Regions from separate parts of the Variovorax sp. FG153 genome, predicted to be linked through region 2. Evidence: riboswitches for the same ligand, from Rfam matches in the RefSeq annotation. Region 2 holds a riboswitch; the other holds the start of a gene.
What was found. A riboswitch is a leader RNA that binds a small molecule or an ion and turns the genes downstream of it on or off. The one in region 2 is predicted to bind manganese.
Positions count from the first base shown of each region.

Region 1: linked by a shared signal. The riboswitch ahead of ACODT0_RS09940 (TMEM165/GDT1 family protein) and the one ahead of ACODT0_RS28205 (TMEM165/GDT1 family protein) in region 2 are both predicted to bind manganese.

Region 1 covers NZ_JBMDKG010000006.1:179,232-193,780, reverse strand. The annotation lists gene dnaA (chromosomal replication initiator protein DnaA) at 1-1,063, opposite strand, end outside; gene rpmH (50S ribosomal protein L34) at 1,434-1,568, shown strand; gene ACODT0_RS10000 (ribonuclease P protein component) at 1,655-2,077, shown strand; gene yidD (membrane protein insertion efficiency factor YidD) at 2,074-2,361, shown strand; gene yidC (membrane protein insertase YidC) at 2,358-4,049, shown strand; gene mnmE (tRNA uridine-5-carboxymethylaminomethyl(34) synthesis GTPase MnmE) at 4,126-5,535, shown strand; gene ACODT0_RS09980 (Crp/Fnr family transcriptional regulator) at 5,642-6,103, shown strand; gene ACODT0_RS09975 (zinc-ribbon domain-containing protein) at 6,180-7,121, shown strand; gene ACODT0_RS09970 (monovalent cation:proton antiporter-2 (CPA2) family protein) at 7,134-9,119, opposite strand; gene ACODT0_RS09965 (KpsF/GutQ family sugar-phosphate isomerase) at 9,243-10,244, shown strand; gene ACODT0_RS09960 (KdsC family phosphatase) at 10,244-10,792, shown strand; gene lptC (LPS export ABC transporter periplasmic protein LptC) at 10,789-11,436, shown strand; gene ACODT0_RS09950 (SDR family oxidoreductase) at 11,447-12,235, shown strand; gene rbp (RNA-binding regulator) at 12,306-12,833, opposite strand; yybP-ykoY riboswitch at 13,100-13,207, shown strand; gene ACODT0_RS09940 (TMEM165/GDT1 family protein) at 13,298-13,861, shown strand; gene metX (homoserine O-succinyltransferase MetX) at 14,018-14,549, shown strand, end outside.
Region 2 covers NZ_JBMDKG010000032.1:26,691-41,239, reverse strand. The annotation lists gene ACODT0_RS28245 (alpha/beta hydrolase) at 1-153, shown strand, start outside; gene ACODT0_RS28240 (VOC family protein) at 159-563, opposite strand; gene ACODT0_RS28235 (SDR family NAD(P)-dependent oxidoreductase) at 577-1,329, opposite strand; gene ACODT0_RS28230 (AraC family transcriptional regulator) at 1,477-2,163, shown strand; gene ACODT0_RS28225 (helix-turn-helix domain-containing protein) at 2,169-2,357, shown strand; gene ACODT0_RS28220 (IclR family transcriptional regulator) at 2,383-3,186, opposite strand; gene ACODT0_RS28215 (alpha/beta hydrolase family protein) at 3,385-4,878, shown strand; gene ACODT0_RS28210 (tripartite tricarboxylate transporter substrate-binding protein) at 4,955-5,944, shown strand; gene ACODT0_RS28205 (TMEM165/GDT1 family protein) at 5,963-6,535, opposite strand; yybP-ykoY riboswitch at 6,546-6,716, opposite strand; gene ACODT0_RS28200 (indolepyruvate ferredoxin oxidoreductase family protein) at 6,812-10,315, opposite strand; gene ACODT0_RS28195 (IlvD/Edd family dehydratase) at 10,335-12,065, opposite strand; gene ACODT0_RS28190 (MFS transporter) at 12,087-13,418, opposite strand; gene ACODT0_RS28185 (acyl-CoA dehydrogenase family protein) at 13,430-14,549, opposite strand, start outside.

The DNA.
Region 1 (14,549 bases), on a different contig from region 2:
GCGCCTCGCGCGCCAGGGCGATCGAGATCTCCTTCTGGTTGAAGCGCGAATAGGCCAGGATCTTGCGCAGCGCGCCCTCGAGCTCGCGCACGTTGGAGCGCACGTTCTTGGCCACGAAGAAGGCGACTTCCTCGGGCATCTCGGCGCCCTCGACGCGGGCCTTGTTGATCAGGATCGCCACGCGCATCTCGAGCTCGGGCGGCTCGATCGCCACCGTGAGGCCCGAGTCGAAGCGCGAGACCAGCCGCTCGTGAATGTCCGCGAGGCCCTTGGGATAGGTGTCGCTGGTCATCACGATGTGCGACTTCTTGGCCAGCAGGGCTTCGAAGGCGTTGAAGAATTCTTCCTGCGTGCGGTCCTTGTTGGCGAAGAACTGCACGTCGTCGATCAGGAGCAGATCGAGCGAGTGGTAACGCTCCTTGAATTCGTCGAAGGTCTTGCGCTGATAGGCCTTGACCACATCCGAGACGAACTGTTCGGCGTGGATGTAGAGAACTTTGGAGTCGACCCGGTCGGCCAGCAGCCGGTTGCCCACGGCGTGCATGAGGTGGGTCTTGCCCAGGCCCACGCCGCCGTAGATGAAAAGCGGGTTGTACAGGTGTCCGGGCATGCCCGCCACGTGCATCGCCGCGGCGCGCGCCATGCGGTTGGCCGTGCCCTCGACGAGGGTGTCGAAGGTGAGGCCCGAATTGAGGCGGTTCTTGAAGCCGGCTGCCGGCGGTTCCTCGCCCGGGCCGGCCACGTCGCGCGGCACGTCGGTTTCGGTCATGACCGCCACGGGTGCAGCGCGCACGGGGATTTCCCGAGGAGCAAGCGCTAACTCGATGGCGACGGGCTGGCCGTAGATCTTCTCGGCCATGCCGGCGATCTTGCCGGCGTACTGGGCCCGGATCCAGTCGAGCTTGAAACGGTTGGCGACGAACACCGTCATGCGCGAGAGGTCGTCGGCGACCTCGGCGGTGAGGGGCTTGATCCAGGTGTTGAACTGTTGCTCGGACAGCTCCTGCGCGAGCTGGTCGACGCAGGCCTGCCAGAGGCTTTCGCCGATGCCGTCAGTCGACATGGGCGCTCGGATTTTGGATGGTTCCCTCTGCCATTTTTTGCTATTTGTATTGTGGATATTCTCTGCTGGAAGGCGCCGCGCATTCTAACTTGTCAAAACCTTATCCACATACCCTGGACGGCTGGGGAAAGGCCCGCAAAGTCGCTCGAAGATTGTTGTGGGGCCGAATGTTTGCGATAATTGCGGGTTTCCCTGAAAACCTCTTTGCGTCTTTCGGGGTCCGACCGAAACCACCGGCTGAGCCCAGCGAGGCCGGAACCAACCGCACCCAGCGCCTTTCGCGCATTCCTCGCCTGTCGAGCCCATGGATTCCCCATGGTCCGACGACCGCGGAACTGCCGAAGAAACAGGGGAATCAGGAAATCTCATCATGAAACGCACCTACCAAGCATCCAAAGTCCGCCGCGCCCGTACCCACGGCTTCCTGGTCCGCATGAAGACCCGTGGCGGCCGTGCCGTCATCAACGCACGCCGCGCCAAGGGCCGCAAGCGCCTGGCCGTCTGACGCCCGACCCACGGCAGTTGCCAGCAGCAGGAACGCCCGGGCCAGCTTCGACGGCTCGCGCCAGCGGCGTGTCCAGTCCGGCTCCCATGCAGCGGCTCAAGACCCGCGCGCAATTCCAGGCCGTTCTCGCAGGTGCCACCGTGGCCCGCACTGCCCATTTCGCATTGCATCGCTGCGCGCTCGATTCCGAATCGAGCGCGCAGCTTTTTGCGTCCGACGATGTCTGGCTGGGCGCGATGGTGCCCAAGCGCTGGGCGCGCCGCGCGGTCACGCGCAATGCGATCAAGCGCCAGATCTACAGCGTGAGCGCCCTGCCCCACGCGGGTCTGCCGCGCGCGGCGCACGTGGTTCGCCTGAAGTCGGCCTTCGACCGCAAGGAATTCGTGAGCGCCTCGTCCGAGCGGCTCAAGCGAGCCGTGCGGGCCGAGCTCGAACTGTTGCTGGAGCGCGCCGCGCGCCCGGCACCGGCGCGCGCGCCCGCCGCGCCACCCGCACGGTCTTCGCCATGAAACGCCTGCTGATCGGCCTCGTCAAAGGCTACCGCCTGCTGCTGAGCCCCTGGCTCGGCCAGTCGTGCCGTTTCGAGCCGACCTGCTCGGTCTATTCGATCGAGGCGCTCGAGGTGCACGGCGCCCTCAAGGGCAGCTACCTCACGCTGCACCGCATCGCGCGCTGCCAGCCCTGGTGCCAGGGCGGGCACGATCCGGTCCCACCGAAATCACAGCGTCGCACGGACCGGTCAGGCTCGCTGTTTTCGTCTCTTCTCTCCTCCGACAAGAAGTCTTCGTCATGAACGATATACGCCGCACGATCCTGTGGGTGATTTTTGGGTTCTCGCTGGTGCTGCTGTGGGACCAATGGCAGGTCTTCAACGGCAACAAGCCGACCTTCCTGCCCTCGACCAAGCCCGCCGCCACGGCGCCCGCGCCCACCACCGGCGCCGCCGCCGGCAGCAGCGTGCCCAGCGCCAGTGCCGCACCGGGCGCCAGCGCCGGTGCCGTGCCCACCCAGGCCGCGGCCGCCGCGCCGAAGGAACAGGTCACGGTCACCACCGACCTGTTCAAGGCGACGATCGACAGCGAAGGCGGCACGGTCAACTACCTCGAGCTGCTGAAGTACGACGAGAACGACCGCACCAAGCACGTGGTGCTGTTCGAGAACGGCTCGCCCGCCACGCGCTACCTCGCGCAGACCGGCCTGCTGAACCAGGTCGATACCGGCGAGCGCTTCCCGAACCACCTGACGCCGATGGCGCCCAAGGCCGGTCCGCGCGAAATGGCCGCCGGCCAGAACACCCTCGAGGTCGGCTTCGAGAGCGCCCCCGTCGGCGGCCTCAAGTACGTCAAGACCTATGTGTTCCACCGCGGCGACTACGCCATCGGCGTGCGCCATGAAGTCGTCAACGTGAGCGACCAGCCGCGCGACGCGCAGCTCTACATGCAGCTGCTGCGCCACGGCACCGTGGCCTCGAGCACCATGTTCGGCACCAACACCTTCACCGGCCCGGCCGCGTACACGAACGAAAAGAAGTTCCACAAGCTCGCGTTCACGGACATCACCAAGGGCAAGGTCGAGCCCCCGCCGGCCGCCAACGACGGCTGGATCGCCATGGTCCAGCACTACTTCGTGTCGGCCTGGCTGCTGCGCGGCGACCCGGCGAGCGAAGGCCTGAAGCGCGAATTCCGCGTGAAGGACCTGGGCGACAACCTCTACACCATCGCCATGGTGGCCACGCTGCCGAAGATCGCCCCGGGCGCGACGCAGACGGTCAACAGCACGCTGTTCGCCGGTCCCGAGGAAGAGAAGAAGCTCGAAGCCATCGCGCCGGGCCTCGACCTGGTCAAGGACTACGGCATCTTCGCGATCATCTCGAAGCCGCTGTACTGGCTGCTCAACCAGCTGCACGGCCTGATCGGCAACTGGGGCTGGTCGATCGTGGCGCTGGTGGTGCTGCTCAAGGCCGCCTTCTACTGGCTCAACGCCAAGGCCTACGCGAGCATGGCCAAGATGAAGGCCATCAACCCGAAGATCATGGAGATGCGCGAGCGGCTCAAGGACAAGCCGCAGGAAATGCAGCAGGAGATGATGCGGATCTACAAGACCGAGAAGGTCAATCCGATGGGCGGCTGCTTCCCGATCCTGATCCAGATCCCGGTGTTCATCGCGCTGTACTGGGTGCTGCTGTCGTCGGTCGAGATGCGCCACGCGCCCTGGATCGGCTGGATCACCGACCTGTCGGCACCCGATCCCTGGTACATCCTGCCGATCGTGATGACGGCCACCTCGCTGCTGCAGACCTGGCTGAACCCGACGCCGCCCGATCCGATGCAGGCCAAGCTGATGTGGATCATGCCGCTGGCCTTCAGCGTGATGTTCATCTTCTTCCCGGCCGGCCTGGTGCTGTACTGGATCACGAACAACATCCTGTCGATCGCCCAGCAGTGGGTGATCAACAAGCGGCTCGGCGTGCTCGGCAAGTAGGCCGGCGCGACGTCACCGTTTTCCCCGAGGGGCCGCGCGAGCGGCCCTTTGTCGTTTTTGCTGAAAGAATCCGCCCATGCTCGCCCGCGCCTCCGATCCCATCGTCGCCATCGCCACCGCTTCCGGCCGCGGCGCGGTCGGCATCGTGCGGGTGTCGGGCGTTCGGCTCGCGCCGCTGATCGAGGCGCTGTGCGCGCGGCCGCTCAAGCCGCGCGAGGCCACCTACCTGCCCTTTCGCGATGCGGCGGGCGAGGCGGTCGACCACGGGCTGGCGATCCATTTCCCCGCGCCCCATTCGTTCACGGGCGAGGACGTGCTCGAGCTCCAGGCCCATGGCGGCGCGGTCGTGCTGCAACTGCTGCTGGCGCGCTGCCTCGAGGCCGCGGGCGAGCTCGATGCCGTCACCGGCCGTCCCCGGCTGCCGGGCCTGCGCGTGGCCGAGCCCGGCGAGTTCAGCCAGCGCGCCTTCCTCAACGGCAAGATCGACCTGGCCCAGGCCGAGGCGATCGCCGACCTGATCGATGCCAGCACCGAGGCCGCCGCGCGCAGCGCGGGGCGCTCGCTGTCGGGCGCCTTCTCGCGCGAGATCCACACGCTGCGCGACGCGCTGATCCACCTGCGCATGCTGGTCGAGGCCACGCTCGACTTTCCCGAGGAGGAGATCGATTTTCTGCAGAAGGCCGATGCCACGGGCCAGCTGGCGCGGCTGCAGGGCCAGCTCGCGGCGGTGCAGCAGCGCGCGCGCCAGGGCGCCCTGCTGCGCGAGGGCATCAAGGTGGTGATCGCGGGCCAGCCCAATGCCGGCAAGAGCTCGCTGCTCAACGCGCTGGCCGGTGCCGAGCTCGCGATCGTGAGCGCGGTGGCCGGCACCACGCGCGACGTGGTGTCGCAGACCATCCAGATCCACGGCGTGCCGCTGCACGTGGCCGATACCGCGGGCCTGCGCGAGAGCAGCGACGAGGTGGAGCAGATCGGCGTGGCGCGCGCCTGGGGCCAGATCGAGAGCGCCGACGCGGTGCTGTTCCTGCACGACCTGACGCGCGCCGCCGCGCCCGACTATGCCGCGGCCGACGCCGAAATCCTGCGCGGCCTGCGCGAGAAGCTGCCCGCGGGCGTGCCGGTGCTCGACGTGTGGAACAAGCTCGACGCGGCCGGCTCGGCGTCCGCGCCGGCCGAAGGCATCGCGCTGTCGGCCAAGACCGGCGCCGGCATCGAGGCGTTGCGCGAGCAGCTGCTGGCCATGGCCGGCTGGCAGGCCGTGCCCGAGGGCGTGTACCTGGCGCGCGCGCGCCATGTGCAGGCGCTGGGGCAGGTCGAGATGCACCTGGCGCTGGCGGCCGAGCACCTGGCGGCCCATGCCCAGTCGCTCGACCTGCTGGCGGAGGAACTGCGGCTGGCGCAGAACGCGCTCAACGAGATCACCGGCGAATTCGGCGCCGACGACCTGCTGGGTGTGATCTTTTCGCGTTTCTGTATCGGCAAATAGCGACACTCCACGCGGCCGGCGCCGTCATCGCGTAAACATTTGTAGCCGAAATGTGGGCCGTTCGCGGATACTCCGGCTGAACTGCCCGGGGGCGAGTGAGAGCAGCATGTCCATCCAGAACCTGAGCCGCGCGATCGCGGACAACACCAGCAACGATGCCTTTGCGCTGATCCTCAACGTCCAGCAGTGGGACACGCTGGCCGGGTATCTGCAGCCGCAGGACGTCAACGTCGGCGACGTGCTGATCGCCCAGGGCGCGCAGGACCGTTCGGTCTTCTTCCTCGAGAGCGGCGCGCTCAGCGTGCACCGCGTGAGCAGCAAGGAGCAGATGCGCCTCGCGGTGCTCACCGCGGGTGCGGTGGTCGGCGAAGGTTCGTTCTTCTCGCGCCAGCCGCATGCGGCCAACGTGGTGGTCACCGGTGCCGGCCGGGTCTGGCGGCTCACCACCACGCGCTTTTCCGAGATGTCGAACCGGCAGCCCAACCTCGCGCTCGAGCTCACGATGGCGCTCGGTGCCGTCATCGCCAAGCGCATGGCGCACCGCTCGAAGCGCGTGGCGGTGACCTGAGGCGGCACCACCAGACGACGAGCCCCATGCGGCCCCTGCCAGCCGGCGTGCATTTCCTGGATTGCTCCACTTCGCCATGGCCCTGACCTGTCCCGTCTGCAGCGCGGAGAACCGCGAGGGCGCGAATTTCTGCATGCGCTGCGGCGAGCGGCTGACGCCCGCTTCCGCGCCGCCGATCCCGGCCGCGCCCACGCCCAACCCGAGCACGCGCTTCGAGCGCGAATGGGCCGCGACCGCGCCCGCGCAGCTGCGCGCTCCGACCATTCCCGGCGAGCTCCACGACGCGGCCGCCCTCGGGCCGCGCAGTAAGGAGCAGCCGGGCGATGGCGATGCCGAGCGGACCGTGCTGCTCGGCGCGGGCAAGCCGACCCGCGCGCCGAAGCCGGAGTCCTCGTCCGACGAATCCGCCGAGGCCCGGCGGGCCCGCCGCCGCGAGCGCGCGCAGGCCCAGGCGGCGCAACCGGCGGTCGGCCGGCGCGGCATGTGGCTCTGGGTTGGCCTGCTGGTGCTGGGCGTGGCGATGATCGCGGCGGGCTGGTATGGCTTCGGCAGCCGCGGTGCCGCGCCTGCGGCACCCACGCCGGCTGTCGTGGCGCCCGCGCCGCAACCGGTGCCGGCACCGCCGCCCGCGCCCGTCGAGCCGGCTCCGGCGGCGGAAGCGCCCCCGGCCCCAGTGGAGCCCGCCGCGCCGGCCGTGGAGGAACCCCCCGCACCCGCGGCCAGGCCCGTCGCGGCCGCTCCGCCGAAGGCCGCGCGCAAGGCGGCGACTCCCGCCGCAGCGCCGGCCGTGGCCGAGGCACCCGCGGCAGCCCCACCCCCCGCGGCCCCCGCGCCGGCACCGGCGGCCGCGCCGGCCGATCCGCAATCGCAGTGCGGCGACCGCAACTTCATCGCCAGGGCCCAGTGCATGGCCGCGCAATGTGCCAAGCCCGAGTTCCGCGGCCACGCGCAGTGCGAGGCGGTGCGGCGCCAGCAGCAGCTCGAGGAAGAGAAGCGCAACCCGACGCTGGCGAACTGAGCCTGGCCGGGCTCAGCCTTTCTGCAGCCGGTCGATCGCCATCGCCAGCGCGGCCGGCTTGCCCGACAGCACCAGCGTGTCGCCGTCCGAGAGCACCGTGTCATCGGCCGGCACGCGCGCCTGGCCGTCCTGGCGCCGCAGGCTCGCCACCCGCACGCCCAGGCCCTGCAGCGACAGCCGTTCCAGCGTCTGGCCGATGGCGCGCGCGCCTTCCGTGAGCGTGAAGGTGTTCAGGCGTTCATGGTCGAGTTCGTCGGCGTTGTCGTCGTCGGCGCCGTGGAAGTAGCCGCGCAGCAGGTTGTAGCGCGCGTCGCGCTGGTCCTGCACCACGCGGATCACGCGCCGCATCGGCACGCCGACCAGCGCCAGCGCATGGCTGGCGAGCATCAGCGAGCCCTCGATCGCCTCGGGCACCACCTCGGTCGCACCGGCCGCCTGCAGCTTCTCGAGGTCATGGTCGTCCTGGGTGCGCACGATCACCGGCACCTGCGGCGCATGGGCGCGGGTGTTGGCCAGCACCTTCATCGCGCCGGGCACGTCGAGGTAGGTCACGACCACCGCGCTGGCGCGCGCCAGGCCCGCGGCCATCAGCGCCTGCAGCCGCGCAGCGTCGCCGAACACCACCGAGTCGCCGGCCGCGGCGGCCTGCCGCACGCGGTCGGGGTCGAGGTCGAGCGCCATGTAGGGAATGCCTTCGCGCTCGAGGATGCGCGCGAGGTTCTGGCCGCAGCGGCCATAGCCGCAGATGATCACGTGGCGCGCCGTGTTGATGGTCTTGCGCGCGATGGTCGTCATCTGCAGCGACTGCTGCAGCCAGTCGCTGGCCACCAGCTTGCGCACGATCGCGTTGCTGTACATCACGATGAAGGGCGTCGCCAGCATCGACAGCACCATCGAGGCCAGCACCGGGTTGGCCAGCCAGGGCGGCAGCAGGCTGCGTTCCTGGGCCAGCGTCAGCAGCACGAAGCCGAACTCGCCGGCCTGCGCGAGGTAGAGGCCGGTGCGCAGCGACACGCCCGAGGTCGCGCCCAACCCGCGCGCGAGCAAGGTCACGAGGCCCAGCTTGAACAGCAGCGGCACCAGCAGCAGCACCGCCACCAGCAGCCAGCGCTCGACCACGATGTGCCAGTCGAGCGACATGCCCACGGTGATGAAGAACAGGCCCAGCAGCACGTCGTGGAAGGGGCGGATGTCGGTCTCGACCTGGTGCTTGTATTCGGTCTCCGACACCAGCATGCCCGCGATGAAGGCGCCCAGCGCCAGGCTCAGGCCCGCGAGTTCGGTGAGCCAGGCCAGGCCCAGCGTGACCAGCAGCACGTTGAGGATGAACAGCTCCTCGCTGCGCCGCCGCGCCACCAGCGTGAGCCACCAGCGCATCACGCGCGGCCCGCCATACAGCAGCACGCCGATCAGCAGGCAGGCCTTGAGCAGCGCGAAGCCCAGCGCCTTGGCCAGCGCCTCGGGCGGCGCGCCCAGCGCGGGGATCAGCACCAGCAGCGGCACCACCGCCAGATCCTGGAACAGCAGCACGCCCATCACGCGCTTGCCGTGCTCGCTCTCGAGCTCGAGCCGCTCGGCCATCAGCTTGACCACGATGGCGGTGCTGCTCATGGTGAGCGCGCCCGAGAGCGCGAGCGCGGTCTGCCAGCCCAGGCGCCAGTCGGGCGGCAGGAAGGAGGCGATCAGCAGCGCGCCCACGGTGGCGATCGCCATCGTCAGCAGCACCTGCAGCAGCCCGAGCCCGAACACGTGCTTGCGCATCGCGCGCAGCTTGGGCAGGCTGAATTCGAGCCCGATCACGAACATCAGGAACACCACGCCGAATTCGCCCAGGTGCCGGATGCCTTCGGAGTTCTGCGCCAGCGCCAGCGCATGCGGGCCGATCAGCACGCCGGCCGTCAGGTAGCCGAGCATCGGCGGCAGCTTGAGGAAGCGGCATGCCACCACGCCGATCACCGCGGCCACCAGATACAAGAGCGTGAGATCGAACGAAGACATGGTGGGCGATGCTAGAGCAAGAGCCGTGCGCGCGTGGCGCGGCTTCCGGGGCCATTCCGGGTCATGGCGTAGGGGCTCGCCGGGAACCGCGGGGCGGCGGGGCGCGGCCCGTAAAATCCGCCGATGCCCTCCAGCCCCCCCACGCCCCCCGTGGTCGACCCCGCCGCGATGCTCGCGCGGGCGCGCGCCACCTTCGACATCGAAGCCGAAGCCGTGCTCGGCCTCAAGGCGCGCGTGGGCGACAGCTTCGTCGATGCCGTGCGCAAGATCCTCGAGGTGCGCGGCCGCGTGGTCGTGATGGGCATGGGCAAGAGCGGCCACGTCGGCCGCAAGATCGCCGCCACCCTGGCATCGACCGGCACGCCCGCGATGTTCGTGCACCCGGCCGAGGCCAGCCATGGCGACCTCGGCATGATCAAGGCGGTCGACCTCGTGCTCGCCATCTCCAACAGCGGCGAGGTCGAGGAGCTCACGGTGATCCTGCCGGTGGTCAAGCGCCAGGGCGTGCCGCTGATCGCGATCACGGGCCGCGCCGATTCCACGCTCGCCCGGCACGCCGACATCGTGCTCGACGCGGGCGTCGCCAAGGAAGCCTGCCCGTTGAACCTCGCCCCCACCGCGAGCACCACCGCCCAGATGGCGATGGGCGACGCACTGGCCGTGGCGCTGCTCGATGCGCGCGGCTTCGGCTCGGAGGATTTCGCACGCTCGCATCCGGGCGGGGCCCTGGGGCGCAAGCTGCTCACGCATGTGAGCGACCTCATGCGTACCGGCGCCGACGTGCCGCGCGTGGCGCCCGAGGCCAGCTTCAGCGAGCTGATGCGCGAGATGAGTTCCAAGGGTCTCGGTGCCACCGCGGTGGTCGATGCCGAGGGCCGCGCCATCGGCATCTTCACCGACGGCGACCTGCGCCGGAGGGTCGAGACCGGCGGGGACCTGCGCGGCCTCACCGCGGCCGAGGTCATGCACCGTGGCCCGCGCACGCTGCGCGCCGACGCGCTGGGCGTCGAGGCGGCCGAACTGATGGAACAGCACCGCATCACCAGCGTGCTGGTGGTCGATGCCGGGGGCCTGCTGATCGGCGCCCTCAGCATCAACGACCTGATGCGCGCGAAGGTCATCTGATGCCCTTCGAATTCCAGCCAGAGACATTGCTCGCCGCGCAGGACATCCGCATCGCCTTCTTCGACATCGATGGCGTGCTGACCGACGGCGGCGTCTACTTCACCGAGCACGGCGAGACCCTCAAGCGCTTCAGCATCCTCGACGGCTACGGCCTGAAGCTGCTGCGCAAGGCCGGCATCCTGCCCGCGGTGATCACCGGGCGCGATTCCAAGCCGCTGCGCGTGCGGCTCGAGGCGCTCGGCATCGAGCACGTGCGCTACGGTACCGAGGACAAGCTGCCGGCCGCCGAGGCCATGCTGCAGTCGCTGGGCTTCGGCTGGCCGCAGGCCGCGGCCATCGGCGACGACTGGCCCGACCTGCCGGTGCTGGGGCGCGTGGGCTTCGCGGCGGCGCCGGCCAATGCGCACGTCGAGGTGCGCGACGCCGTGCGCTACGTGACCCGCGCGCGCGGCGGCGAAGGCGCGGCGCGCGAATTCTGCGATCTGCTGGTCACGGCCAGCGGACAGTACCGGCGCCTGCTCGACGTCGCACGGAACACCGCCCTATGAAGCAGGCCTGGAACCTCCTGCGCGACGTCCTCGATCGCGTCACCATCTACCTGCCGATCATCCTGACGGCCGCGGTCGCGCTCGGCACCTACTGGCTGGTGCGCAATGCGCCCAAGCTGCTCGAGCCGACCGCCAAGGTCGCGCCCACCCACGAGCCCGACTACTTCATGCGCGGCTTCGTCATCAAGAACTTCCTGCCCAGCGGCGACCTGCGCAGCGAGCTGTTCGGCAAGGAAGGCCGGCACTACCCCGACACCGACACCATCGAGGTCGACGAGGTGCGCATGCGCTCGGTGTCGCCGCAGGGCTTCACCACCCACGCCACCGCCAACCGCGGGCTGTCGAACTCCGACGGCAGCGAGATCCAGCTGTTCGGCAACGCGGTCGTCATCCGCGACGCCGCCGTCGGCGCCAACGGCAAGACCTCGCCGCGCCTGGAGTTCCGTGGCGACTTCCTGCATGCCTTCCTCGACACCGAGCGCGTGCAGTCGAACAAGCCCGTCACGCTGATCCGCGGCACCGACCAGTTCACCGCCGACACGATGGACTACGACAACCTGACCGGTATCGCCAACCTCAACGGCCGCGTGCGCGGCACGATGGTGCCCTCGGCCAAGGCGGCCGGCACCGCGGGCAAGCGCTGAGCGCCGCGCCATGACCGCCGCGCCGTCGCCCCTCGTCTTCATCACCGGCGCCTCCAGCGGCATCGGCCAGGCGCTGGCCGCGCGCTTCTACGACGCGGGCTACCGGCTGGCGCTGGTCGCGCGCCGCACCGGCGAGATCGAAGCCTGGGCCACCGCGCGCGGCCTCGACCGCGGCCGCTACCTGATCTACAGCGCCGACGTGGCGCGCACCGACAGCATCGTGGCGGCCGGCGTCGCCTGCATCGAGCGCCAGGGCCTGCCCGACGTGGTGATCGCCAATGCAGGCATCAGCGTGGGCATCGACACCGCGGAGCGCGAGGACCTCGACGTGCTGACGCAGACCTTCGCCACCAACAACGTCGGGCTGGCCGCCACCTTTCACCCGTTCGTGCGCGCGATGAGACAGCGCGGCAGCGGGCGGCTGGTCGGCATCGCGAGCGTCGCGGCCATCCGCGGACTGCCGGGGCACGGCGCCTACTGCGCGAGCAAGGCCGGCGTGGTCGCCTACTGCGAGAGCCTGCGCGGCGAGCTGCACGGCAGCGGCGTCAAGGTCGTGACCCTGCTGCCCGGCTACATCGACACCCCGCTCACGCAGGGCAACCGCTACGGCATGCCGTTCCTGATGAAGCCCGAGGCCTTCGCCGACCGGGCGCTGGGCGCGATCGAGAGCGGCGCCAGCTATCGCGTGATTCCCTGGCAGATGGGCGTGATCGCCAAGATCATGCGCATGCTGCCCAATGCGCTGCTCGACCGCGCGGTGCAGGGACGCGGACGGAAGAAGCGGCGCGGCGAAGGCTGAACCCGGGCCGCGTCGGCCGCGGCAACGAAAAAGGCTCCCGAAGGAGCCTTTTGTCTTTGTTGGAAAGCGATCAGTAGCCGCTGTTGCCGCCGCCACCGTAGCCGCCGCGACCACCGCCGCCGCCGCCACGCGGGCCGGCGCCGTAGGGGCTGCGGAAACCGCCATCGCCACCACCGCCGCCGCCACCACTGCGGCCACCGCCGCCGTAGCCACCACCGCCGCCGCTGCGACCGCCGCCACCACCGCCGTAGCCGCCACCACCGCCGCCACCGTAGCCACCGCCACCACCGCCGCCATAACCACCGCCGCCGCCGCCGTAGCCGCCGCCACCGCTGCGCGGGGGACGTGCTTCCATCGGACGGGCTTCGTTGACGACCACGCTGCGGCCGCCCAGGGGTTGGCCGTTCATGCCGTTGATGGCGGCCTGTGCTTCCGCTTCACTGCCCATCTCGACGAAGCCGAAGCCCTTCGAGCGGCCGGTATCGCGTTCCATCATGACCTTGGCGCTGGTCACAGCACCGAACTGACCGAATGCCTGCTCCAGATCACCGTCGCGCACCGAGTAAGGCAGGTTGCCGACGTACAGTTTGTTGCCCATCAAGGGACTCCTATAAACACATCAAGAAAAGCGATGGAGTCCCGATTAGCATCACTCAAACGAGAGCCGCCGAGTCGCGCGAAACTGTCCGATCACCCAGTGCCTCCAGCCCGAAATGAAAAGGGAGGCTCGTGCATTATGGGTGAAATACAAGAAATGCAAGCAGGAATTTGCTTCTTGCGGTAGCACGGATTTTGCCTATTGGAGTTAGCGCACGCTTACTAACCAAGCCCCGCACCGGGCCTTTGACACTTAAGGGTTAGAATTCGTCCGTCATTGGGGAGTAGCCGCCTTCCGTCTACGAGAAGGGCCCGCGTCAACAGACTTGTCCTGCCCCACACAGGACATGGCGCGGGCAGTGAAGAACAACACCTGGCGAGACCATTGACCGTGCAACTTCGGGAAATTTGGCCGAAGGTGTTGCACGGTCAATTGCGTCCCTTCGGCCAAGGAACCGTTTTTTCATGGAAGCTTTTCTCGTCGCGACCGGTGTCGTCGCGCTCGCCGAAATGGGCGACAAGACCCAGTTGCTCGCCCTCCTGCTGGCAGCCCGTTTCAGAAAACCCTGGCCGATCGTGGCGGGCATCTTCGCCGCCACCGTCATCAACCATGCGCTCGCGGGCGCGGTCGGCAACTGGATCACCCACTGGCTCGGCCCCGACATCCTGCGCTGGATCCTCGGCGGCTCCTTCATCGCGATGGCGATCTGGATGCTGATCCCCGACAAGCTCGACGACGACGATGCCCCGCGCTCCTCGCACTTCGGCGTCTTCGGCACCACGGTGGTCGCCTTCTTCCTCGCCGAGATGGGCGACAAGACGCAGATCGCCACCGTGATGCTCGCGGCGCGCTTCACCGAGGCCTATTTCTGGGTCGTGGTCGGCACCACCTTCGGGATGATGCTGGCCAACGCGCCCGTGGTCTGGCTCGGCGACCGCATCGTCAAGCGCGTGCCGATCAAGCTCGTGCACTCGATCTCGGCCGTCATCTTCCTGGTGCTGGGCGTGGTCGCGCTGATCGGCTGGTAGCGCCGCCGTCCAAAGCCCGGGGCCTGCCGTCCCGGGCCCGCGGCGATATACTGCCGCTCGCGCCGATTTGCTCCAGCTTGCGGGCGCTTGATAAATACAGCTAAAGACGGATGCCGTGACCCGGCTCGTTTTTGGCGAGGCCGGGTTTTTCATTTCATGTCCTCGTTGGTCGTCACTCCCCAGTCGATGCAGTTCGCGGGCCCGCTGGCCCTGCGCAGCGGCGCGACCATCGGCAGCTACACGCTCGCCTACGAGACCTACGGCACGCTCAATGCCGAGCGCAGCAATGCGGTGCTCGTGTGCCACGCCCTCAATGCCTCGCACCACGTCGCGGGCGTCTACGAGGGCCAGGCCCGCTCCGCGGGCTGGTGGGACAACATGGTCGGGCCCGGCAAGCCGCTGGACACCGACCGCTTCTTCGTCATCGGCGTCAACAACCTCGGCTCCTGCTTCGGCTCCACCGGGCCGATGCACGTGAACCCCGCGACCGGCCGCGTCTATGGCGCCGACTTCCCGGTGGTCACGGTCGAGGACTGGGTCGACGCCCAGGCCGCGCTGCTCGACGCGCTCGGCATCCGCACGCTCGCGGCGGTGATGGGCGGCAGCCTCGGCGGCATGCAGGCGCTGTCGTGGACGCTGCAGTACCCCGAGCGCGTGCGCCACGCGGTGGTGGTTGCGAGCGCGCCCA
Region 2 (14,549 bases):
TATGGCGAGCGCCTGCGCGAGGCCGGCGTGCCGGTCAACGTGAAGCGCTACGACGGCATGATCCACGAGTTCATGCGCTGGCCCTTCGACGCCACGCGCGAGGCGCTGGCCGATGCCGCGCGGGCACTGCGGTCCACGCTGTTCGCTGCATAGCGGCCTTAGCGCGGGGGATGCTGCCAGCTCTTGTGGACGAACTCGAGGCTGTGGCCGTCGGGGTCGAACACATTGGCCGCGTAGTAGCGCGGGTCGTAGTGCAGGCGGGCCCCCGGTGCGCCGTTGTCGCGGGCGCCGGCGGCCATGGCCGCGGCATGGGCCGCGTCGACTTCCGCATGGCTCGCGGCGACGAAGCCCACATGCACCGCCTCGCCGTTCACCGGGCCCTGCCGCAGCCAGAAGAACACGCGCCCCCGGGCGCCGAAGCCCTTCAGGTCGGGATGGCCGGGCGGGCCGTCCTTGCCCACGTAGTCGTGCTGGTGGGCGATGCCCAGCGGTGCGAGCGCGGCGGCATAGAAGTCGATGGAGCGTCGCACGTCGCTGACGGACAGGAAGATGTGGTCGAGCATGGGCGGCGCCGTATCAGATGTTGTAGCCGCCGGCCACCTCGATGGTCTGCGCGTTGATCCAGGCATTGTCGGCGGACAGCAGTCCCGCGATGACGCGGCCGACGTCGTCGGGCCCGCCGATGCGGCCGAGCGCGGTCTGCGCGGCGAGCAGGGTCTCGAACTCGGGGCTCTGGTCGAGCGCCTCGCTGGTCATGTCGGTTCGGATGGCGCCCGGCGACACGGCATTGGCGCGGATGCCGCGCGCGCCGAACTCCTTGGCCATGTAGCGCGTGAGCACCTCCAGCCCGCCCTTGAAGGCCGCATAGGGCGCAACGCCCGGTGTCGCGACACGCGTGGTCGCGCTGGTGAGGTTGACGATGTGGCCGCCGTCGGCCATCAGCGGCAGCAGCGCCTGGGTCAGGAAGAACGGGCCCTTGAGATGCACGTCGAGCAGGCCGTCGAACTCGGCCTCGCTGACCGAGGCGATGGGATTGAAGAGGCCGTAGCCCGCGTTGTTGACCAGCGCATCGAAGCTGTTGCGCTGCCATGTCGCTTCGAGCGTTGCCGCAACCCGGTCGCGAAAGCCGGCGAACGACGCGACCTTGCCCACGTCGAGCGCGAGGGCCGCGGCCTTGCCACCCTCGGCTTCGATCGTTCGCACGAGCGCCTCGGCGCCGGCCGCGTGGCTGTTGTAGGTGAGGATCACGCCCATGCCGCGCCTGGCGGCCTGCAGGGCCGTGCTGGCGCCGAGGCCGCGGCTCGCGCCGGTGATGATGACGATGTTCATGCGTGCTTTCGTTGAATCGGTGATGCATCGACGATAGGTGGCGGCCCGCATCGCGGCCTGCCCATTCCTGCCCCGGGCCTGCCCAGAACTGCCGCGCCGGCACGCGGGCACTTGCGGCGCACGGGGCGGTGCGATCTGATGCAGGCCATGGAAGAACAACTGACGGAACTCCGCGACCTGGCCGCCCATGCGCGCAACCGCCTCACGGAGACCGGCATTCCGCGCGTGGCCATGGTGCAGGGGAAGATCCCCGAGCACGAGCTCAACGCGGTCTACGACCCGATGGTCAACCTGGTGCTGCAGGGCGGCAAGTCGATGACCGTGGGCGAGCGCACGCTGGACTACGGCCCGGCCACCTATTTCGTGATGTCCATCGAGCTGCCCGCGGCCGGCACGGTGCGGCCCGCGCCGGGCGGCGAGCCCTATCTCGCGGTGGCCCTGAGCCTGCAGCCGGCGGTGATCGCGGCGCTGATCGCCGACCTGCCGCCGATCGCGCTCGCGCAGAAGCCCGAGGCCGGCTTCTCGGTGGCCGCCGTCACGCCGGACCTGATGGATGCCTGGGTGCGCATGCTGCGGCTGATGCGGCGGCCCGCCGACATCCCGGCGCTGGCCCCGGTCTACGAGCGCGAGATCCTCTATCGCGTGCTGCAGGGACCGCAGGGCGCGATGCTGCGCGGCATCGCCATGCCCGACAGCGCCCTCTCGCGCGTGAGCCGCGCGATCCAGCGGATCCGGCGCGACTTCGCGCAGCCGCTGCGCGTCGAGGCGCTGGCGCGGCAGGCCGCGATGAGCGCGTCGGCCTTCCATCGGCATTCAAGGCCGCGACCTCACTGAGCCCGGTGCAGTACCAGAAGCGCATCCGCCTCTTGCAGGCGCGCACGCTGCTGGTGGCGCATGGCCGGAGCGTGAGCTCGGCCGCCTTCGAGGTCGGCTATGAGAGCGCCACGCAGTTCAGCCGCGAATATGCGCGCGCCTTCGGGCTGCCGCCGGGGCGCGACGCGGAACGGATACTGGCCGGGAACGCCTGAGCGCGCACCGCGGGCTCACACCTTGTCAGTGGTCGTCCGCGCGCACGAAGGACTCGAGCACCTTGACCATGCGCGCGAGCTGCGGGCCGATGTCCTGCTCGAGCAGCTCGCGGCCGAAGCGGCTGGCCGAGCCGCCGACGTTGAAGGTCACGACGTTGCCGTCGGCCTGCCGGATGGCCGCGCCCACGCCGCTGATGTCGCTCTCCCAGCCGCGCACGACCATCGTGAAGCCGCGTTCGCGCCAGTGCGCGAGCGAGGTCTCGATGGCCTGCTGCGTCTGCGGCCAGCGCTCGCGGTCGGCCAGCCGGATCTCGCCCAGCAGCCGCTCGCGCTCCTTCGCATCGAGCGCGCAGAGGTAGGCATGGCCCATCGCCGAGCGCGCCACGGGCAGCCGTGAGCCGATGTCCAGGCCCAGCGACAGCGGCGCGCTCGAGCGGCAGTTCTCCACGTAGAGCATCGACAGCCCGTTGCGGATGCCGAGCGACACCGAGGCGTCGTAGCGGTCGGCCAGGTCCTGCATGTAGGGCCGCGCGATGCGCCGCAGCTTGAGGTTCGACACCATCGTGATGCCGAGCGCGACCAGGCCGTCGCCATGCGCGTACTTGCCGGTCTCGCGCGAGTGGCGCAGGTAGCCGGCGACGACGAGGGTGTAAGCGAGCCGCGCGATCGTGGGCTTGGGCAGGCCGGTGCGGCGCGCGAGCTCGGTGCTGGTGAGCCATTTCTCGTCGGGGCCCCAGGCGGCCAGGATGTCCAGGCCGCGCGCCAGCGCGGTCACGAAGCGCGGACTGTCGGCGCCCTCCTCGAAGTCGATCTGCTTGGTGCGGCCCATGTTGGCTTTGTAAATTTAATTTCGTTGGACGGAATTATATTTTCAGCGCTTGGAAACGGTTCATGGAATTCCCTATACGAGAGAAGCGCGAGCGGAAAGATACTCGCCGGCGTTCGAAAGAACATTCCATAAATCTAATTCCGCTGAACGAAATTAAAGGATTCACGCGGAACCCATCCAACACGCAGGAGACATCTCGTGAAGTTCCATCGCCATCCGGGCCGCCGCGCCACCGTTCTCTCGCTCATCGCCGCCGCGACGCTGGCCGCATGCGGCGGCGGTGGCGGCGATTCGTCGGGCGCCAGCGCCACGGCGCTGGCCGCCGCCATCGCCGCGCAACAGGCCGGTGCGGGCGGTGCGGGCGCCGGCAATCCCCCGGCACCACCGCCCCCGGCGGCGCCCCAGCCCGAGGAAACGCGCGCGCAGGACAGCCGCCAGTTCACGGTCGACGAGACCAAGCTGCCGTTCGCCGCACTCTCGGGCGCGCCCGACACCGACCGCTGGTGGGGCGTGCTCGAGGGCGCCGGCTACCGCGTGGAAGTACCGAAGAACTGGAACGGCATGCTCGTGATGTACGCGCACGGCTACGGCGGCACGGGCCCGGTGGTGAGCGTCAGCGATCCCACCATCCGCGCGCACCTGATCGCCCAGGGCTACGCCTGGGCCGCGTCGAGCTACACCAAGAACTACTACGACGTGCGCGCCGGCGTCGAGGACACCAACGCGCTCGCGCTGGCCTTCCAGCGCATCGCCTCGCAGAACGGCCGCACGCTCGATGCACCGCGCAAGACCTACATCGTCGGCCAGTCGCTCGGCGGCCACGTGGCCGCGGCCGCGGTCGACGCCGAGGCGCTGGAGACGGCCAACCACAAGGTGCGCTATGCCGGCGCGGTGCCGATGTGCGGCGTGCTCGGCGACATCGAGCTCTACAACTACTTCGGCGCCTCGCAGATCGCGGCGCAGCAGCTGGCGGGCCTGCCCGTCACCGGTTGGCCTGTGAGCAACTGGAACGACCTGCTGCCCGTGGTGCGCAACGCGCTGTTCACGCGCTTCCCGAGCGCGACGACCGCGCAGGGCGAGAAGTACAAGGCCATCGTCAAGAACCTCACGGGCGGCGAGCGCCCGATGTTCGATGCCGGCTTCGCGGGCAGCATGAACGCCACCGTGTGGGGCACCTTCGGCCGCGACGGCACCATCAACGGCATCCTCAACCGCGACGGCTACGACACCACCGGCATCGTCTACCAGCTCGACAACGACCCGGCGCAGAACGCCGAGGAGATCACCTTCAACCAGGGCGCCTACCGGCTGCATGCCGACCCCGAGTCCAACCGGCTGCGGCGCGACGGCCTGCGCTGGTTCCCCAAGTCCAATGCGCGCATCGACGTGCCGGTGGTCACCATCCACACGCTGGGCGACGTCTACGTGCCGTTCAGCATGGAGCAGATCTACAAGCGCCGCGCCGATGCGCTGGGCACCTCGAAGTGGCTCGTGCAGCGCGCGATCCGCGGCATCAGCCACTGCGACTTCACGACCGAGGAGCAGACCCAGGCCTTCGACGCGATGACGAACTGGGAGCAGAACGGCGTGAAGCCGGCCGGCGACGAGGTGCTCGACGCCGCGACCGTGGCGCGCGCCGACTACGGCTGCAAGTTCTCCTCGGCCAGCCGCGGCGGTTGCCCCGCGCCCTGACGGCGCCGGCGCGGCCCGTCCCTTTCGCGGGGCGGCCGCGCCGCCCTTCCCGTTTTCTTCGTTCGCACGTCCTGCCATGAAACAACCCACCCTCACCCGCCGTGCGCTGCACGCCCTGCTGCTGGCCGCCGGCCTCGCCGCCGCTCCCGCCTTCGCGCAGTCCGATGCCTTTCCGGTGCGGCCGATCCGCGTGCTGATCGGCTTCACCGCCGGCGGCTCGACCGACGTGCCCTTCCGCGTGCTGGCCGAGAACGCTTCGAAGATCCTCGGCCAGCCGGTGATCATCGAGAACAAGCCCGGCGCGGGCGGCGTGCTGCCCGCGCAGACCATGCAGGCCACCGCGCCCGACGGCTACACGCTCGCGCAGGTGCCGCTGCCGGTGTTCCGGCTGCCCTACACCACCAAGCTCAACTGGGACCCGGCCAACGACCTGAGCTACGTGATCGGCCTCGCCGGCTATTCCTTCGGCCTGGTGGTGCCCGCCGATTCGCCGATCAAGTCGATGCGCGAGTACCTCGCCTATGCCAAGGCCAACCCGGGCCGCCTGAGCTACGGCACGCCGGGCGCGCTCACCACGCTGCACCTGACGATGGAAGCGATCGCGATCCAGGCCGGCGTGGAGTTCAATCACGTGCCCTACAAGGGCAACTCCGAATCGCTGCAGGCGGTGCTCGGCGGCCACGTGATGTCGGTGGCCGACACGCCGGGCTGGGGCCCGTACGTCGACCAGGGCAAGCTGCGGCTGCTGTCGACCTGGGGCGAGACTCGCTCGAAGAAATACCCGAACGCGCCCACGCTCAAGGAGTCGGGTATCGACATGGTGCAGGCCTCGCCCTTCGGCCTGGTGCTGCCCAAGGGCGCGAACCCGAAGGTGGTCGCGATCCTGCACGACGCCTTCAAGAAGGCGATGGAGATGCCCAACTACCAGGAGTCGCTCGCCAAGTTCGACATGGAGACCTTCTACATGGACAGCGCCGCCTACAAGCAGTACGCGGTGCGCACCATGAAGACCGAGAAGGCCGTGATCGACAAGCTGGGCCTGGGCACGGCGGGCGCCGCCAAATAGGCGGCCGCTCGCCGGGGCTCAGAACAGGTTGCCGACGTTGAACAGCGTCAGCAGCCCCAGCACGCCGAAGATGACGGCGGCCACGCCGTGCACCAGCCGCATCGAGACCTTGGCCGCGATCTTCTCGCCGAGGAAGACCGCGGGCGCGTCGGCCAGCATCATGCCCAGCGTGGTGCCGATCACGACCTGCACCACGTCGGGATAGCGCGCGGCCAGCGCCACGGTCGCGATCTGCGTCTTGTCGCCCATCTCCGCGAGGAAGAAGGTGACGACCGTGGTGCCGAAGGCGCCGAAGCGGCTCTTCGTCTTCGCGGCATCGTCGTCGATCTTGTCGGGGATCAGCATCCACGCGGCCATGGCCAGGAACGAGGCGCCGATGACCCAGCGCAGGATGTTCGGCCCCATGGCCTGGGCCACCCAGCCGCCGAGCGCGCCCGCTGCGGCATGGTTGACGACAGTGGCGGTGAAGATGCCCGCGACGATCTGCCAGGGTTTGCGAAAGGTCGCGGCCAGGATGATCGCGAGCAGTTGGGTCTTGTCGCCCATTTCCCCGAGCGCGACCACGCCCGTGGATACGAGTAAGGCTTCCATGATGAAAAGAGAACTCCTGGGCCAGCGACGCGAAGACCACGCCACTTCCCGGCCCATACCGAGGTGACGTGGTCAAAGGTCTTGCCAGGCTCTGAAGCTGCTCGCGCCATGGCCGAAAGGCCAAGTGTGTTGACGCGGGCTCCTGCGTTGCGCAGGTCAGCTACTCCCCAATGACTGAGGGCGCGATCTTAGTCGTGGGCAGCGAATCGCCCGCGCCTTTTCGATGAATGTCCCCTTGTCGAGAGCGAGTTGCATTACCGCGACGGTTTCGAGGCGTCATGCGGCACGCGCCTGTTGCTCGCCGGCCAGCGCCAGTTCCCGCAACAGCGCTTGCCGCGTCGCAGCCGCCTTCTCGGCCTGCGCCTCGCGCACATGGCCGTATCCCCGGATCGACTGGGGCAGCGAGGCCAGCTTCGTCACGATGGGCAAGGTCTCGGCACGCAAGTCGGACAGGGCCACGCGCATGTCGTCTTCGTACTGCGCCAACAGCCGGCGGTCGAGTGTGCGTTCCGCCGCCTTGCGGAACGGATCGAGCCAACTTCCCCGGAGGCCGCGCATCCGCGCCATGCATTTCATCGCCAGCAGCACCCAGGGTCCCGCGTCGCCCTTGACGGGCTTGCCGCTGTGGACGTCCTTCCGCGCGAAGGGCCAGACCCCGAGGTGGAAGCGCAGCCGGATCGGGCCCTCGAACTCCTGCGCCAGTGCCGATCGAAAGTCGGGGTGCGTGAACAGGCGGGCGACCTCCCACTCGTCCTTGGTCGCCAGCAGCCGGTGGTAGTTGTGCGCCACGGCCCTGGCCAGGGCATCTCCCGCATGGAGCGCTGCTTCCAACCGACGCGCCTTCTCCACCAACGCCCTGTAGCGCTGCACATGCAGTTCGCCGCTGTGCGCGCGCAGGTGTTCGATGCGATGCGCGACGGTCTGGTCGAGTCCCCGGGTCTGCCGCGGCATGAAGGTGATGACCTGCGTCGGCTGTTCGGCCTTCAGGTGGCGCTCCACCGCCGGTCGGTCGTGGGCGACGCGTCGCCCCCAGAGGAACGCTTCCTTGTTCATGGCCACGGCCACGCCGTTGAGCTCGATGGCCCGCTCGATCGCGGCTCGTCCCAGGGGAACGAAGCCGCGCTGCCAGGCCAGGCCCAGCATGAACATGTTGATGCCGATCGGATCGCCGACCAGCGCGGTGGCCATGCGCTCGCCATCGATCAGCACGAGATCGGCCGTGCCCGCCGCGGCCTCGATGCGCTCGATCAGCATCTTCGGGTCGAGCTGCCAGTCGGGATTGCGCGCGAAGTCGCTGGTCGGCACGAGGCCGGTGCTCACCACCGCGCGGCCGCGACCGGCCGGCAGCCGTGTCAGCGATTCGTCCGAGGCCGCGACGACGAGGTCGCAACCGATCAATGCATCGGCTTCGCCCTCGGCGATGCGCGTGGCATGCAGCATCCCCGGCTCGGGCGCGAACCGCACATGCGAGGTCACGGCGCCGTACTTCTGCGAGAACCCGGTGACATCGAGGTTGGAGCTGTAGCGGCCCTCCAGATGGGCGGCCACGGCCAGGGTCTGGCCGATGGTCACCACGCCCGTGCCGCCGATGCCGGAGATCAGCACGCTACAGGCGCGTTGCAGCGGTGCGATGTCGGGCTCGGGCAGCGCCTGCGTGTACGGGCGCGGCGATGCCGCCTGGGCCTCGACGCGCGCCGCGGCACGGCGCGGCTTTCCGCCCTCGACGCTGACGAAGCTGGGGCAGAAGCCCTCCACGCACGAATAGTCCTTGTTGCAGCTTCCCTGGTTGATGCGGCGCTTGCGGCCGAGCTCGGTCTCCAGCGGCTCGATCGACATGCAGTTCGAAGCCACGCCGCAATCGCCGCAGCCCTCGCACACGGCGGGGTTGATGAACAGGCGCCGGTCGGGATCGGGCAGCTTGCCGCGCTTGCGCAGCCGGCGCCTTTCCGCCGCGCAGGCCTGGTCGTACAGGATCACCGAGACGCCGGGGTATTCGCGGAACTCGCGCTGCACGGCGTCGAGGGCCGTGCGGTCGTGCACGGCCACGCCGTCGGGCAACTTCACCGCGGCGTAGCGCCGCGGCTCGTCCGTGACGACCGCCATCTTGAGGATGCCCTCCGCCGCGAAGCCCGCGAGGATCTGCGGCGGGCTGAGGTTGCCCTCGACCGCCTGCCCTCCGGTCATGGACACGAAGCCGTTGTACAGGACCTTGTAGGTGATCGGCACCTGCGCCGCGACGGCCTGCCGAATCGCCAGGTAGCCCGAGTGCGCCAGCGTGCCGTCGCCGATGTTGGCGAACACATGGCGCTCGGCGGTGAAGGGTTGCTGGCCGAGCCACATCACGCCTTCGGCACCCATGTGCGACCAGGTGGTGGTCTGCTGCGGGTTCACCAGCAGCGCCATGCTGTGGCAGCCGATGCCGGCCAGCGCGCGGCTGCCTTCGGGTACCTTGGTCGAGCGGTTGTGCGGGCAGCCCGAGCAGAAGCCGGGCACGCGGTTCGGCCCCGGCACCTTCGCGGGTGCGCCCGTGCACTGCGCGGGCACGGGCACCTCGCGGCCCAGCACGCGCGCCAGCACTTCCGTCACCCGTATCGGCGAGATCTCGCTGGCATTCGGAAAGGCGACGTCGGCAGGGCCCGATTCGAAGAGCCCGCCTTCGAACAGCTTGCCCACGAGGCGCGGTGCATTCGCACTGCCGTAAAGAATGGTGCGCACCTGGTCTTCGAGGATGGGCCGCTTCTCCTCGACCACGACGATGGTGTGCAACCCTTGCGCGAACTCGCGCACGATCTCCGGATCGAGCGGCCAGACCAGTCCGATCTTCAGCAGCTTGAGGTCGGCGAACCCGCCCACGGTTGCCTCACTCTCGCGCCCCAAAGCCTGCAACACGTCCTGCCAGGCCTTGCCCGCCGCGATGACGCCGACACCCGCCCCGGCAGGGTCCGCGACGATGCGATTGAGGCGGTTCGCCCGGGCATAGGCGAGCACCGCGCCATGCTTGTGGTTGTAGAGCCGGTCCTCCTGCGGAAGCGGCATGTCGAAGCCGCGGATGTTGTAGCCCGCGCCGAACGGGTCCACCGGCCGGCTCGGTGCCTCGGGCACGGTGATGAGAGGAGCATCCGTCCCCACGTAGACCGATCCCCCGCCCTCGACGACGTCGGTCACGACCTTCATGCCCACCCAGCAGCCCGAGAAGCGGCTCATGGCGATGCCGTGCAGGCCGTAGTCCAGCAGCTCCTGCGTGTTGGAGGGATAGAGCACCGGCATGCCGACCGCCATGAGGATCGGATCGGAGAAGTTGGCGACCGAGGAACTCTTCGCGCCGTGGTCATCGCCCGCCAGGCACAGCACGCCGCCCTTGGGCGAGGTGCCGGCCTGGTTGGCATGCCGAAGCACGTCGCCCGAACGGTCCACGCCCGGGCCCTTGCCGTACCAGATGCCGAACACGCCATCCACGCGCGCGCCCGGAAAGGTCCCCACGTACTGCGAGCCCCAGATGGCGGTGGCGGCCAGGTCCTCGTTTAGGCCGGAACGGAACACCACGTTGGCAGCCTTCAGTTGCTTCTCGGCAGCCCACAGCTCCATGTCGTAGCGGCCCAGCGGCGAACCGCGATAGCCCGAGATGTAGCCGCCCGTGTTCCAGCCGGCCGCCGCATCGCGCGCGCGCTGCTGCAGCGGCAGGCGCACCAGCGCCTGGATGCCGGTCATGTAGACCCAGCCGTCATCGACGCCATAGCGGTCTTCGAGCGCCGCGACGTCACGTACCAATGCAATGTTCAAGATCCGTCTCCTGTGGGTTTCAGTGCTGGGCGGCCGGCACGTCGCTGCCGCTGCGGCCCACCAGGAATTGCAGGTCGCAGCCGTCATGGGCCTGGTTGACGGTGTCGACGTACAGCCTGACGTAGCCGCGCGTAGCCATGGCGGCGGGCGGCTTCCACGCGGCCAGCCGCTGCTGCAACTCCTGCTCGGACACGAGCAGCTCGAGCCGCCGGGCCTCGACGTCGAGCTCGATCAGGTCGCCGTCGCGCACGACGGCAAGGGCGCCGCCCACGGCCGCTTCGGGCGACACGTGCAGCACCACGGCACCGAACGAGGTACCGCTCATGCGGGCGTCCGAGATGCGGACCATGTCCGTCACGCCCTGCTTCAGCAGCTTGGCGGGAATGGGCAGCATCCCCAGCTCCGGCATGCCCGGAAAGCCCTTGGGGCCGCAGTTCCGCAGGACCATGACCGAGTCCGCATCGATGTCGAGATCGGGATCGTCGACACGCCGGGCGAGGTCGTCCTGGTTCTCGAACACGACCGCGCGGCCCCTGTGCTTGAGCAGGCGCGGCTCGGCGGCCGAAGGCTTGATGACTGCACCGTTCGGGCACAGGTTGCCGCGCAGGATGGCCACGCCCGAGGTCGCCATGAAGGGCTTCGCCACGCTGTGGATCACCTCCGGGTTCCAGCAGACGGCGCGGGCGTTGTTCTCGGCCAGCGTCCTGCCGGTCACGGTCAGCGCATCGCCGTGCAACAGGCCCGACTCGCACATGTCGCGCAGGATCACGGGCAGCCCCCCGGCCTCATGGAAGTCCTGCATCAGGTAGCGGCCCGAGGGCTGGAGGTTGAGCAGCGTGGGCACGTCGCGTCCGACCCGGTGCCAGTCCTCGATGTCGAGCGGGACTTCCATGCGCCGCGCCACCGCCGTGAGATGGATGACGGCATTGGTCGATCCGCCGATGGCCGCGTTGACCGCGATGGCGTTCTCGAAAGCCTCGCGGGTCAGCACCTTGTCGAGCCGGAGGTCCTCGCGCACCATGTCGACGATGCGGCGGCCCGCCATGCGCGCGAGCACGCGGCGCCTGGCATCCACGGCGGGAATCGATGCGTTGTCGGGCAGCCCCACGCCGAGCGCCTCGACCATCGACGCCATCGTCGACGCCGTTCCCATCACGTTGCACACGCCCACCGAGCGGGTGAGGCAGCCCTCGGCCTCCTCGAAGTCCTCGTTGACGGCGCGGCCGGCGCGCAGGTCCGCCGCCAGGTTCCATGCATCCTTGACGCCGAAGGACTTGCCGCGGAAGCTGCCGTTGAGCATGGGCCCGCCGGACACGCCGATGGTCGGCAGGTTGACGCTGGCGGCGCCCATCAGCAGCGCGGGCGTCGTCTTGTCGCAGCCCATCAGCAGCACCACGCCGTCGAGCGGGTTGGCGCGCAGCGTCTCTTCCACGTCTATGCTGCACAGGTTGCGCAACAGCATGGCCGTGGGCCGCGTCAGCATCTCGCCGGGCGAGATGACCGGGAACTCCATCGGCACGCCGCCCGCTTCGAGGATGCCTTCGCGCACATGCTGCGCCAGGTCGCGGAAGTGCGAGTTGCATGGCGTGAGATCGGACCAGGTGTTGCAGATGCCGATCACGGGCCGCCCGTCGAAGTGATCCATCGGCACGCCGCGGCTGCGAACCCAGCCCCGGTTCGCGAAGTTCCTCGCGCCCCGGCCTTCGAACCAGGCTTGCGACCGCAGCCTGCGCTTTTCTTCATCGGACATACGCTTGTTTTCCTATCGCTATCACAAGGAGTGGTCAGATCGCATCCGCCGCTCCAGCACGGCCAGCACCGGCGCAAGCAGCACCACGATCAGCAACGGTGCCGCGGCGGCGCACATGGCGACCTTCACGCCCATCTGTTGCGCCAGCAGCGCTGCCGCGATCAGCGGCGCGGCGCTGCTGCCGAAGCGCGAGACCGCCCCCTTCCATCCGACCGCGGCGCTGCGCAGCGTGGCCGGATAGACGATGGGCGTGATGATGTTGAGCGACTGGTAGGTGCCGATGACGAAGAAGCCGGCGCTGACGATCACGGCGATGAAGCCCGCGCTGCCGAACGGGAAGACGCCGAGCCCGGCCAGCGACAGCGCGCCCAGCAGCGCATACACGGCGGTCACGGGATAGCGCCCGAAGCGGTCGATCACGAGGCCTGTGGACAGGCCGGCGGCGATGGATGCCAGCCCGGCCATCGATGCGTAGGCCGCATAGCTGGCGACCGGCACGCCCCCGAATTCATGGAAGAAGGCCGCGCCGATGCCGAACAGGTTCACGGCGATCTGCCCGCAGATGCAGGAGAACCAGAGCACCGCGGTGAAGAGCGCGCGGCGGTCGCCGAAGATCTCGACGATCGAGATGCGCGCGCCGGTTCGCCGCTGCGGTCCGCGAAGCCTGGTGCCGGCATCCACGGCGATGCCCAGCTTGCGCAGCGCCTTGAAGATGTCGGTCGGCTGTGCGCCGGTGCGCGCCAGATGCAGCGGCGACTCCGGCATCCACAGCACGATCGGCACGATCATCAGCAGCGGCGCCAATGCGCCGATCAGGTACATGCCCTGCCAGCCGATGCGATCGAGCGCGAGGGCCACGAGCCCGCTGGCGCCCACGGCGCCGATGGCCACGCCGGCATAGACGATGCCCACCATGGTCGAGCGACGCTTGACGGACGAGATGTCGGCCACCAGGCTGGCAGCGGCAGGCAGCAGGCCGCCGCCCAGCATGCCGGCGATGAAGCGCGTTGCCCCGAAGGTGGCGATCGAGCCGGCGAACACGCTCTGCAAGGTGGCGACCGAGAACAGTGCCAGCAGTGCGATCAGCATGCGCTTGCGGCCGAAGTGATCGGCCAGCGGCGACAGCAGCAGGCCACCGATCGCCTGCCCCATGGGCTGCAACGCGAAGGCGCCGGTCAGGCTGGCGGTCGGCACGCCGAGCGTCGATGCGATAGCGGGCAGCATCTGGCCGGTCACCGCCAGGTCGTAGCCGTCGATCAGCAGCACGAGGAACAGCGTGGCCACGGTGAGCACGTGGCCGCGCCGCACGGGCGAGGCGTCCAGCAGGCCGCCGAGGTCGATCCTGTCATTCATGGCGGGGCGCTTCAGATGCCCAGCTGCCGGGCCGCCAGGTCCTTGAGGATTTCCTCGGAGCCGCCGCCGATCATCATCACCTTGGCTTCGCGATAGATGCGTTCGGAGCGGGTGCCGCGCATGTACCCCATGCCGCCGACGATCTGCACCGCCTGATCGGCGCAGAACTGCATGGCCTGCGTCGAAAGGATCTTCGCCATGCAGGCGCGCGCCACGAGCTGCTCGGGATCGCCATGCCGGTGCTCGAGCCGCCAAGCCAGCTCGTAGACGAGCGCGCGGGCGGCGTCGATCTTCAGCGCCATGTCCACGAGCTTGTGGCGAATGACCTGCCGCTGCGCGAGCGGTTGCCCGAAGGTCACGCGGTCGCGCGCCCAGGCCAGGGCCTCGTCGAGACAGGCCTGCGCGAAGGCGCAGGCGGCGGCCGACATCGACAGCCGCTCGCTGTTGAAGTTGGTCATGAAGACCTTAAAGCCCTGGTGCTCGGTGCCCAGCAGATGGCCGACCGGCACGCGCACGTCGTCGAAATGCAGATGCGCGGTGTCGGAGCACCACCAGCCCATCTTCTTGAGCGGCGTGCGCGTGAGTCCGGTCGAATCGGCATCGACCAGCAGGGCCGACACGCCCGCGGCGCCCTTCGAGCCCGCATCGGTGCGCACGGCCACGGTGATGAAGTCGGCGCGCATGCCGGAGGTGATGAAGGTCTTCTCGCCGTTCAGCACATAGTGCTCGCCCTCGCGCCGCGCGGCGCATTTGAGCGATGCAACGTCGGAACCGCCGCCGGGCTCGGTGACCGCCAGCGCGGCGATCTTGTCGCCGGCGAGCACGGGCGGCACCACGCGCCGCTTGAGTGCTTCGCTGCCATGCGCGGCCACGGGTGGCAGGCCGATGGTGTGCGACAGCAGCGAAGCCTGCACGCCGCCGCAGCCCGCGCGCGCCACCTCCTCGATCGCGACGAGGTAATGGAAGATGTCGGCCGCCGTGCCGCCGAGCGCTTCGTCGTAGCCGATGCCGAGGGCACCCAAGGCACCGAACTTGCGATAGAGCTCGCGAGGAAAGGTTTCGGCCTCGTCCCAGTCGTTCGCGAAAGGGACGATCTCGCGGTCGACGAATTCGCGCAGCGTCGATCGGAAG